DNA from 3 places in the Bradyrhizobium sp. TM102 genome. Region 2 is predicted to be linked to each of the others. Evidence: riboswitches for the same ligand, from Rfam matches in the RefSeq annotation. Region 2 holds a riboswitch; each other region holds the start of a gene.

Region 1 (3,530 bases), 1.4 Mb from region 2:
ACGAGAGCACCACGAGATCGGCCGGGTCCTGGCCGATATCCCTTGGCGTCGCGGTCTCCTCCAGACCACGGCTCTCGCGGAAGACGACGTGCATCAGATACCTAGTCCTGCCTTGATGGCGGCCTCGTCGATATCGCCGTGCTCGCCGATCACGACGAGCTTCGACCGCCTGTGACCGGCGCCCCACGGCTTGTCGAACTGGTGGCGCACGCGCTCGCCGACGGCCTGCAGCAGCAGCCGCATCGGCTTGCCCGCGACCGCGATGTAACCCTTGGCCCGCAGCACGTTCTGCTCGCGTGCCAGCTTCTGGACGGATGCGACCAGCGCATCGACGTCGGCGACTTCAGGAAGGTCGACCACGACGGAGGCGAAGTCATCGTGCTCGTGCTCCTCCTCGCCGTCATGATGCGAGGGGCGCGCAGCGAGATCGTTCTCGGCGGCGGCGCCGAGACCGAGGATGACGCGCGCATCGATCGCGCCGTCGGTCACGGGGAGCATCGGCACGCGGCGCGGCATCTCGGCAATAATCGCCGCCTTGGCCGCTTCAAGCCCCGCCGCGCCCGCAAGATCGGCCTTGGTCAGCAGCACGATATCGGCGCAGGCGATCTGATCCTCGAACACCTCCGACAGCGGCGTCTCGTGATCGAGATTTTGGTCTGCCGCCCGCTGCGCTTCGACGGCATCAGGATCCGGTGCAAAGCGGCCGGCGGCGACAGCCTCGGCATCCGCGAGCGCGATCACGCCGTCGACGGTGATGCGCGAGCGGATCTCCGGCCAGTCGAATGCCTTCAGCAGCGGCTTCGGCAGCGCCAGGCCCGAGGTCTCGATCAGGATGTGATCGGGGCGCACGGGCCGCGCCAGCAGTTTCTCCATGGTCGGAATGAAATCGTCCGCGACCGTGCAGCAGATGCAGCCATTGGCGAGCTCGACGATGTTCTCCTCCGGGCAATTGGCATCGGCGCAGGATTTCAATATCTCGCCGTCGACGCCCTCACTGCCGAACTCGTTCACGAGCACCGCGAGCTTCTTGCCGCCGGCATTGCTGAGCAGATGCTGGATCAGCGTCGTCTTGCCGGAGCCGAGAAAACCGGTGACCACCGTCACAGGGACTTTTGCGAGCGAGTTCATTCGGCGGCCTCCGGCACGACGGCAATGGGGGGTATGCGGGCAAGCGATTGCTTGCGGAATATTTCCGGCCGGCTGCGCCAGGGCACGAGACCATCCGGCGCCGCCGCATAGGCCGCCGCCCCCGCGACCACATCCTGCGCATTCGCATCCGACAGGCGGCCATAGACATACGACCAGCGGCCGGGCGCGCTGAGCGCGACCGAGCAGCCCTGATTGCAGGCCGACAGGCATTCGACGGGAACCACATTGACGCCCTCGGGCACGCCGGCGTCGAGGATCGCCCCATGCAGGCGCTTGCCGGGCGTCGCCTCGCCCTCGCCAGGCGTCTCGCCGGCACGGCAGGTGATGCAGACGTGAAGTGTGACGGTCATCGCCTCTTCCAGATAACAGCGGGAGGCGATGAGGCACACGGACCATTCTTCAGAAGGCCCGTTTCCCCGTCGCGGAACACCCCGTCCGCCGGTCCAAAACTCGTCCGCGCTGGCAGGTCTCCCGGCTTGCGGAGCAGGGTTTTCCCCTTCGATCCCCGCCTTCCCGATTCCCGCGGGAATCAGTGGCTTCGGGCATCTCTCCGGTCACGGTCGCGGGGGCGGCTGCATTTTGGACCCAAATCTTGCCGATTCGGACCCTATCGCATTCCCTCTTCGCCTGTCATAGGACAGGAACCAACGCCGGGCCACCATTTGCCGGTGGCCGCCACTTGTCAAGCCGAAGGACCGGGACCGATGACGCCTGAACCGGATACAAAAACGGCCGAGGAAACCGACGCCCGCCACGCCACGAAAATGGCGAAGAAGAAGGCCGCCCGCGACAAGATCATGGCGACCAAGAGCGGCGAAAAGGGCCTCATCATCGTCCACACCGGCGCCGGCAAGGGCAAGTCCTCCTCGGCCTTCGGCATGATCGTCCGCTGCGTCGCCCATGGCTTCCCCTGTGCGGTCGTGCAGTTCATCAAGGGCGCCTGGGATACCGGCGAGCGACGCCTGCTCACCGGCCATTTCGGCGACCTCTGCCAGTTCCACGCCATGGGTGAAGGTTTTACCTGGGAGACGCAGGACCGCGCCCGCGACATCGCCGCCGCGCGCGCCGGCTGGGAGAAGGCCAAGGAGCTGATCCTCGATGAGAGCTTGCGCATGGTCGTGCTCGACGAGATCAACATCGCGCTGCGCTACGACTATCTCGACATCGCCGAGGTCGTCGAGTTTCTGACCACCTCGAAGCCGCCGATGACGCATGTCGTCCTCACCGGGCGCAACGCCAAGGACGAGCTGATCGAGATCGCCGATCTCGTCACCGAGATGACGCTGGTCAAGCATCCCTTCCGCTCCGGCATCAAGGCGCAGGCCGGCGTCGAGTTCTGAGTTCGATGGCGCGCGCATTGATGATCCAGGGGGCCGGCTCGGACGTGGGCAAGTCGCTCATCGTCGCAGGCCTTGCGCGTGCCTTCACGCGGCGCGGCCTGCGCGTGCTGCCGTTCAAGCCGCAGAACATGTCGAACAACGCCGCCGTCACCATCGATGGCGGCGAGATCGGCCGCGCCCAGGCGCTGCAGGCGCTGGCAGCAGGCGTCGAACCGCACACCGACATGAACCCCGTGCTGCTCAAGCCCGAGACCGATGTCGGCGCGCAGGTGATCGTCCACGGAAAGCGCATCGCGACTGCGCGCGCGCGTGACTACGCCGCGATGAAGCCCTCGCTGATGGGCGCGGTGCTGGAGAGCTTTGAGCGGCTGAAGGCACGCGCCGATCTGGTGCTGGTGGAAGGCGCCGGCAGTCCGGCCGAGGTGAATTTGCGTAAGGCCGACATCGCCAATATGGGTTTTGCGCGCAAGGCCGACGTGCCGGTCGTGCTGATCGGCGACATCGACCGCGGCGGCGTCATCGCCCAGCTCGTCGGCATCAAGACGGTGATCGACCCCGACGATGCCGCGATAATCCGGGGTTTTGTCATCAACAAGTTCCGCGGCGATCCCACCCTGTTCGACGACGGCTACAGGCTGATCGAGCAAAAGACCGCGTGGCGCGGCCTTGGCGTGCTGCCCTGGTTCGCCCGCGCCGGCGAGCTGCCGGCCGAGGATGCGCTGGGCCTCAGCGACGCGCGCAAGCCGGGCCAATGCAAGATCGCCTGCCTCGCGCTGTCGCGGATCGCCAATTTCGACGATCTCGATCCGCTCAAGCTCGAGCCGGGCGTCGATCTCGTGATGGTACGCCCCGGCGAAGCCATCCCAGGCGATGTCCGCCTCGTCATCGTTCCCGGCTCGAAATCCACCCGCGGCGATCTCGCCTTCCTGCGCACGCAAGGCTGGGACATCGATCTGCTCGCACATCACCGCAGGGGTGGCTATGTGCTCGGCCTCTGCGGCGGCTATCAGATGCTCGGGCGCAGCGTTGCGGACCCAGAGG
Region 2 (3,530 bases):
AAGCGATCATCGTCTCTGGCATCGTGACGTTGCTCGCGGCGATCGTCGGCTTTGCCTTTGCGCTCCTGGTGTCCAGCGGCATCACGCGCCCGGTGCGGCTGCTGCTCGCCGGCACCCGCGAGGTCGAGGCCGGCCGCTTCGACAAGACCATCACCGTCTCCACGCAGGACGAGATCGGCGAGCTCGCCGCGGCTTTCAACCGCATGACCGAGCAGCTCAGGCACAATGAGCGCATCCGCGAGACCTTTGGCCGCTACATCGATCCCAAGGTGGTGCAGGGGCTGATCGACCGGCCCGAGGTCGCGATCGACGGCGAGCGCCGGGTCATGACCATCATGTTCTGCGACATGAGCGGCTTCACCTCGATGAGCGAGGGCATGACCCCGCGCGGCCTCGTCAGGGTGATGAACCACTATTTCACGGTGATGTCCGGACCGATCAGGGGTAATCGCGGCATCATCGACAAATATATCGGCGACGCCATCATGTCCTATTGGGGCCCGCCCTTCATCGAGGAAGACGAGCAGGCGCTCCTGGCCGGCATCGCCGCAACCGAGATGGTCGACCAGGTGCCCGCGCTGCAGAAGCAGCTGCCCGACCTGCTCGGCATCCGCGCCATGCCGGCGCCGTGTGACCTGCGGATCGGCATCGCCACCGGCGAGGTCCTGACCGGCAGCATCGGCTCCGAGCTGATGATGAGCTTCACCGTGATGGGCGACGCCGTGAACCTGGCCTCGCGGCTGGAGGCCGTCAACAAGGTCTACGGAACCCGCATCCTGATCTCGCAGGCAACTGCTGACGCGATCGGAGCGCGGCTCGAATTGCGCGAGATCGATCGTCTGGCGGTCGCGGGCCAGAGCGCGCCGCAGCCGATCTTCGAGGTGATGGCGCGGGCGGGCGCACTCACCGGCGCGCAGGACAGCCTGCGCACGCATTATGCCGAAGCGCTCGCCGCCTATCGGGCCCGCCGCTTCGACGAGGCGCGCGCCGCCTTCAACGCCGCGCTCGAAGCCGTCCCCGGCGACGGCCCCTCGCGCACGATGCTCGGCCGCATCGCGCAGTTCGAGGCCAAGCCGCCGGAAGAGGGGTGGGACGGCGCCTGGCGGCTGGAGCAGAAATAGCCGTTTTTGTTGCGCCAGCTCGCCCTGTCCGGAAAAAACGTTTCTACTCGATAACGATGTTCGCCGTGACCTATTTCCCGGGCTTAGGTTGGATGTCCTTGAGGCGTTTGACGGGGACACGCCGATGACGGAACTTCAGGACAGGCTGGAACGGTTCGAGACGCTCACCGCCGAATGCGAGCTGATCGCCAAGCTCGCCACCGACAGCACCAAGCGCGAGTTCTATCTGAAACTCTCGGAGCAATACCGTCAGCTGGCGGTGGACATGCGGCAGGCGATCGCGACCAAGGCTGCTGCCTGACGCCGGCTGCAATCCGTTCTTAAGGTTTGGCGCGCATCCTTGACCTCGCGAGCGATCGCTCGTGGTGGAAAGGCCGGGGTTCGCTGCAATGCAGCGCACCTCGCGAGTGTCATTTGCCATGCTTGACAGGGCAATCACATGCGCCTCGTTGCCGTGATCATATTCGCGCTCATGACGGCGGCCTGCGACCAGGAGCAGGATATCACCGGCTCGACGCCGACCTGCCCGATGCGGAACTACAGCTACAATCCCCGCGACATGAACCAGTGCGTCAATGCCTGCAAATCGTGCGATCGCGGCACCACGGTCACCTGCACGACCTCCTGCACCCTCAAGGGCGCGCGCTGAGCGCACCGCCTTCTGCCTTGTAGGGATGCAACCAGTGGAATGGGCGGTGCCTGGGCACCGGAACGATTCACATGGGTCAATCATTGAAGCAAGTGGGCAGGACGCGGAGTCCGATGGAAATGGGTATGCTCGATCCCGGCCGGTTTCTGGTGTCGTGCTCGCATTGCGATGCCTGGCCGATGGCAGCCAACGTGAAGCGGTCGAGTTGGACGGCGTCTCCACACGAGGTGCGCTTTGTCTGCACGCGCTGCCGGCGCGAGGAGACCGCGATCGTCTCGGCCTCCGGCGAATTGACCCCGATCAAGCGCGTCGATGTTCCGCCGCGCGACGTCGCTGCCGCCTGGGCCCAGGCGCAACGGGTGCGAGGGCGGACCTGAGCGGCCGGCACCTAACGGTCGATTGACTCCCGGGGCGAACGGCTCGTAAATGATCGGCGACGGTTCTCCTCATGGAGATCAAAAGGGAATGTGGTGCGGGATTGTCCCAACGCCGGGATTATCTCAACGCCACGGCTGCCCCCGCAACTGTAAGCGGTGAATCTTTCGTCTCATGCCACTGGGAAACTCGGTCCTGGGAAGGCGACGCAAGGTCACGACCCGCGAGCCAGGAGACCTGCCGTCAGCCGTGGTCACACGCGAAGATGTCGGTCGGGGAGTACAGACATTAGCTTCACCGGAGCAATCCATCGCTCTGCCGTGAAACCTCGTTCGCTGTGACGTGCCACTGACGTCATACCGAGGTTACCATTGTGTCCCGTCTCGTCTCTGCCGCCAGGCGCTTTGCCGCCGGCCTGCTCGCATCCGTTTCCCTGCATTCGCTCGATCCGTCCTCCGCCTTCGCCCAGCAGGCGCTTGCCGAGCAATTGCCGCCGATCGAGGTGACCAGGTCCGACGATCAGAACCGAACGCGCGCCAGGGCGATCGGCGATGGCGAGGCGGGGGTGAGGACGAATGTCGCGCCGGCAGGCAATGGCGCCGGCTCATCCGGCTCCGGCGGTGAGGCTGCCGCCGGCAGCGGCGGCATCGTCGGGGCCGCGACGACCGTCATCACGGCAGCCGATATCGCGCATTCGCCATCGCAGACGCTCGCCGAGATCATTGCGACGCAAACGCCGGGGGCCCAGATCACGACGTTCTATGGCGGCCAGATCGGCGCCAAGACCAGCGTGGACCTGCGTGGCTTCGGCGCCTTTGCCACTGCCAACACGCTGGTGCTGGTCAACGGCCGGCGGCTGAACGACGTCGACATGGCGCAGGTGGATCTCTCCACCATCCCGCTCAATTCCATCGAGCGCATCGAGGTGACGCGCGGCAATTCCGGCGCGGTGCTCTATGGCGACAACGCGGTCGGCGGTGTGATCAACATCGTCACCAAAAACGGCGTCGGCGGACCGCCCGTGACCGCGCGCATCGAGGCCGGCTTCGGCTCGTTCAACACCAGGCTCGGCAACGTGTCGACCTCGCTCAATTCCGGTCGGTGGTCGACCTCGTTCTACGGCAATACGGTCAGGACCGATGGCTATCGCGACAACAACCGCTATTCCCAGCAGAATGGCGTCGGCAATCTCAATTACACCACGCCAGGCCTGACTGCTTTTCTCACGGTTACCGGTGATAATCAGGAGCTGCGACTGCCGGGCGGCCGCACCGTCGATCCCTCGATCGGCCTCGACGAGCTCAGGGCCAACCGGCGAGGGACCAGCACGCTGTTCAACTACGCCAACCAGCAGGGTTTTGGCGCGACTGCGGGTTTCACCAAGA
Region 3 (3,530 bases), 1.4 Mb from region 2:
AACCGATGCCTATCAGGGAGAGTGTGAGCATCGCGAACGCGACGGGCGGCCCTGCTGGCCGCCCGTTCGCTTGTCTCTCAGGCCGCGTTGTGCAGGCGCGGGGTGACGAGGCCGGGCGCGGTGACGCCGCGCAGCGACTTCGCCAGTGCCAGCACCGCGAGATCGGCGAGCGGCTCGATCACGATGACGAGCGCATAGGACGCCGCGAACGTCGCGATGTTGGCGAGGTTGCTCATCGCAAAGCCCGAACCATAGAGCGCCCAGAACGCCACCCAGGCGATCACGCCGGCCTGGTAGGTCGTCGAGAGCGCCAACGCCTGCCGATACTTCAAATCGACATAGGCGGTGTTGCGCGAGATGATCCGTGTGGCGATCGCCTGGATCGTGAACAGCGGCACCAGCAGCGTGGTGACGTTCATGCCGTATTGCGGGATGTCGGCCGGCTCGAAGAACACGCCCTGGAGCAGCAGACCGAAGGCAAGGCCGAATGCCGCCGGCGCCGCGCCGAACAGCAGGAACAGTGTCGAGCCGAGAATGAAGTGCACCTCGGAGACGCCGACCGGGAAGTGCGGCAGGATCTCGAAGAAAGTGAAGACGAGGACTGTGGTGGCCAGCGTCCGCGCCGCGAACGACGTGATGCCCTGCTCACGCACGGTCTCGACCGCGAGCTTCAGCGCAACGCCGCCTGCGGCGATGCCGGTTGCGTAACTCAACACGAGCTTGGCGCCCGTCACGACCCCGGGTTCGATATGCATGGCTCAGTTCCTTCCTGCCGTCACACCCGACGGCCTTGGCCTCAAAACGTGCAGGGCCGGTCTCCTGGCTCGCGGTTCCCCGGGATTTCCGGCCTTCCCGGACCTTGCGGCCCAGTGGCTGATCGGAGTCCCTCACCGCTTACAGTCGCGGGGGCGGCTGGGGTTTTGGGCGCCGCAACTGGGTCCGCCCACCCCCATTCCCGATTATGCTCCGGCGCTTTGCGCCGCGTCGAGCACCATGCCTCTCTTGTGTGCCCCTTTCGCTGAGCCTGCGTCAAGGGGCGAACGGCGGCCAAGGCCGTCATGTGGGATAATCCCCCGCCAGCGCCCCAAACAGGATCACGGCGGCCGTCGAGGCGGCCCCGCCGCGCGCAAGCTGCTCGGCAAGCTCGGCGATGGTGGTGCGGACCAGCCGTTCGTCGGGGCGTCCGAGGGATTCGGCGAACAATGCCGGCGTGGTTGGGGCGAGGCCGTGCGCGATCAATTTTGCAGCAAGCGCTGGGAAGGTGCGCCGGCCCATATAGACCACGGTCGTCGCTTCCGGGTCGGCCAGTGCCCCCCAGTTCAGGTTAGGCGGCAACGCGCCGGTGACATCAGCCCCGGTCACGAACTGCACCCGGCGCGAGGTATGGCGCCGGGTCAGGGGAATGCCGGCTTGCGCCGCGGCAACGCAGGCCGATGTCACGCCGGGAACGATCTCGTAGCCGATGCCGGCCTCACGCAGCGTCTCAAGTTCTTCCTCGAGCCGGCCGAAAATGCCGGCGTCGCCCGACTTGAGCCGCACCACGCGTGCGCCTGTCGCCGCATAGTCGACCAGCAGGCGGTTGACGTGGTGCTGCTTGGTCGAGGGACGCCCTGCCCGTTTCCCCACCGCGACGAGATTGGCGCCTGGCCGGGCGAGATCGAGGATCGCGCCAGAGGCAAGATCGTCATAGAGCACGACGTCGGCTTCGCGCAGCCGCGCGGCGCCCTTGAGCGTGAGAAGCTCGGGGTCGCCGGGCCCGGCGGAGATGAAGGAGACGAATCCGCTCACCGGTCCTCCGCGATCAGATGAAAGAAGGTGCCGGTGGCGTGGCCGCGCTGCGAGCCGGTCTCGGCGATGACTGCGCCAGTCGCATCATGCACGACCGCCAGCGGCGTATCAGGCTGGGCAAGAATGGTCGAATAGTGGAATTCGTGGCCGCGCAGGCGCGCGCCGGAGCGATGTCCCGGCATCGGCGCGGCGAGTTCGGCCAGACGATAACCGAGATGCATGCGGCGCTTGGCAAAGCTCGTCTCGAGGCCAAGCAGGCCTGTCATCTCGTGGCGGATTCCGTCCGCATCGGTCAAAGCGGTTCCCAGCACCATATAGCCCCCGCATTCGCCGTGCACCGGCCGCGTTTCGGCGAAGGCGCGCAGGCCGCTGCGAAAACGCGCATTGGCCGCGATCTTGCCGGCATGCAACTCGGGATAACCGCCGGGCAGCCAGCACACATCGGCGCTCGCGTCAGGCGCTTCATCGGAGAGCGGCGAGAATGTCGAGATCTCCGCGCCCGCCCGGCGCCAGGCTTCCAGCATATGCGGATAGACGAAGGAGAACGCCGCATCGCGGGCGAGCGCGATGCGCTGGCCCGGTGGCGTCACGTTCAGCCCCTTCGCGGCAGGTTGCGGCGACCAGCTGGCAGCCGATCGCAGCACCGCATCGACATCGACATGCTCGGCGACGAAGCGCGCGGCCTCGTCGATCAGCTTGCCGATCTCGCCCTGCTCTTCGGCCTGCACCAGGCCGAGATGTCGCTTCGGCAGGCTGATCTCGGCATGACGCGGCAGCGCGCCGAACACGGCAATGCCGGAATCGTTGAGCGCACGCCGCACGAGGTCTTCGTGGCGCGGGCTGGCAACGCGGTTGAGCACGACGCCCGCAAGGCGCACACCGGGGCGATAATCGCGAAGTCCCGCGGCGATCGCCGCCGCGGTCTGCGCCTGACCGGAAGGATCGATCACCAGCACCACCGGCCAGCCCAGCATCTCCGCAATGTCGGCGGTGGCACCGGTGCCGGAGACACCGCGCGCGGCGACGCCGTCGAACAGGCCCATCGATCCCTCGGCGAGCACGACATCGGCGTCCGCGCCGCGGCTGACGAGATGGGCGATGCCCCCGCGGTCCATCGCCCAGCTATCGACGTTGACGGAAGCGCGCCCCGTGGCGGCGGCGTGGAAGGCGGGATCGATGTAATCGGGACCGCTCTTGAAGCACTGCACGTTCAATCCGCGATTGCGCCAGGCGCGCGCGAGCGCCAGCGTCAGCGTGGTCTTGCCGACGCCGGAAGCCGGCGCGGAGATGACGAAGCCTGCCGCCATCACGAGGCCTCCGGAAAGCGTGGCTCGGCACCGACAGGCCGATAGCGACGATCGTAGTCGGCGGCATAGAGGCGGCTCTCGTCGAAATCCGCAGCACCAAGCGTTCTGCCGACCAGAATGATCGCGGTGCGCTCCATCTCGGTGCCGACGGCAGCATCGAGCGTAGCAAGCGTGGCGCGGACGATGCGCTGGTCCGCCCAGCTCGCGCGCCAGACGATGGCGACCGGGCAATCCGCGCCATAATGCGGCGCGAGCTCGGCGACGACCTTGTCGAGCAGATGGATCGACAGATGGATCGCAAGCACCGCACCGGTCGCGGCGAATGCGGCGAGCTTCTCGCGCTCGGGCATCGCACTGGCGCGGCCGGGCGTGCGCGTCAGCACCACCGTCTGGGCGAGACCGGGCAGCGTCAGCTCAGCCTCCAGAGCGGCGGCG

The links. Region 2 has a riboswitch for cobalamin ahead of GDN70_RS19435 (TonB-dependent receptor). Riboswitches for the same ligand answer to the same signal wherever they lie in the genome.
Region 1: it holds a riboswitch for cobalamin, as region 2 does, so the genes downstream of both, GDN70_RS25930 (DUF1636 domain-containing protein) here and GDN70_RS19435 (TonB-dependent receptor) in region 2, are expected to answer to the same signal.
Region 3: it holds a riboswitch for cobalamin, as region 2 does, so the genes downstream of both, GDN70_RS25865 (energy-coupling factor ABC transporter permease) here and GDN70_RS19435 (TonB-dependent receptor) in region 2, are expected to answer to the same signal.

Annotation. Positions count from the first base shown of each region.
Region 1 covers NZ_AP021855.1:5,420,302-5,423,831, forward strand. The annotation lists gene cobN (cobaltochelatase subunit CobN) at 1-94, opposite strand, end outside; gene cobW (cobalamin biosynthesis protein CobW) at 94-1,128, opposite strand; gene GDN70_RS25930 (DUF1636 domain-containing protein) at 1,125-1,499, opposite strand; cobalamin riboswitch at 1,593-1,813, opposite strand; gene cobO (cob(I)yrinic acid a,c-diamide adenosyltransferase) at 1,854-2,489, shown strand; gene GDN70_RS25940 (cobyric acid synthase) at 2,495-3,530, shown strand, end outside.
Region 2 covers NZ_AP021855.1:4,056,796-4,060,325, forward strand. The annotation lists gene GDN70_RS19420 (adenylate/guanylate cyclase domain-containing protein) at 1-1,121, shown strand, start outside; gene GDN70_RS35010 (hypothetical protein) at 1,246-1,422, shown strand; gene GDN70_RS19425 (hypothetical protein) at 1,561-1,770, shown strand; gene GDN70_RS19430 (hypothetical protein) at 1,884-2,147, shown strand; cobalamin riboswitch at 2,191-2,405, shown strand; gene GDN70_RS19435 (TonB-dependent receptor) at 2,519-3,530, shown strand, end outside.
Region 3 covers NZ_AP021855.1:5,407,741-5,411,270, forward strand. The annotation lists gene cobF (precorrin-6A synthase (deacetylating)) at 1-31, opposite strand, end outside; gene GDN70_RS25865 (energy-coupling factor ABC transporter permease) at 78-755, opposite strand; cobalamin riboswitch at 792-1,011, opposite strand; gene cobA (uroporphyrinogen-III C-methyltransferase) at 1,057-1,788, opposite strand; gene GDN70_RS25875 (cobyrinate a,c-diamide synthase) at 1,785-3,095, opposite strand; gene cobM (precorrin-4 C(11)-methyltransferase) at 3,095-3,530, opposite strand, start outside.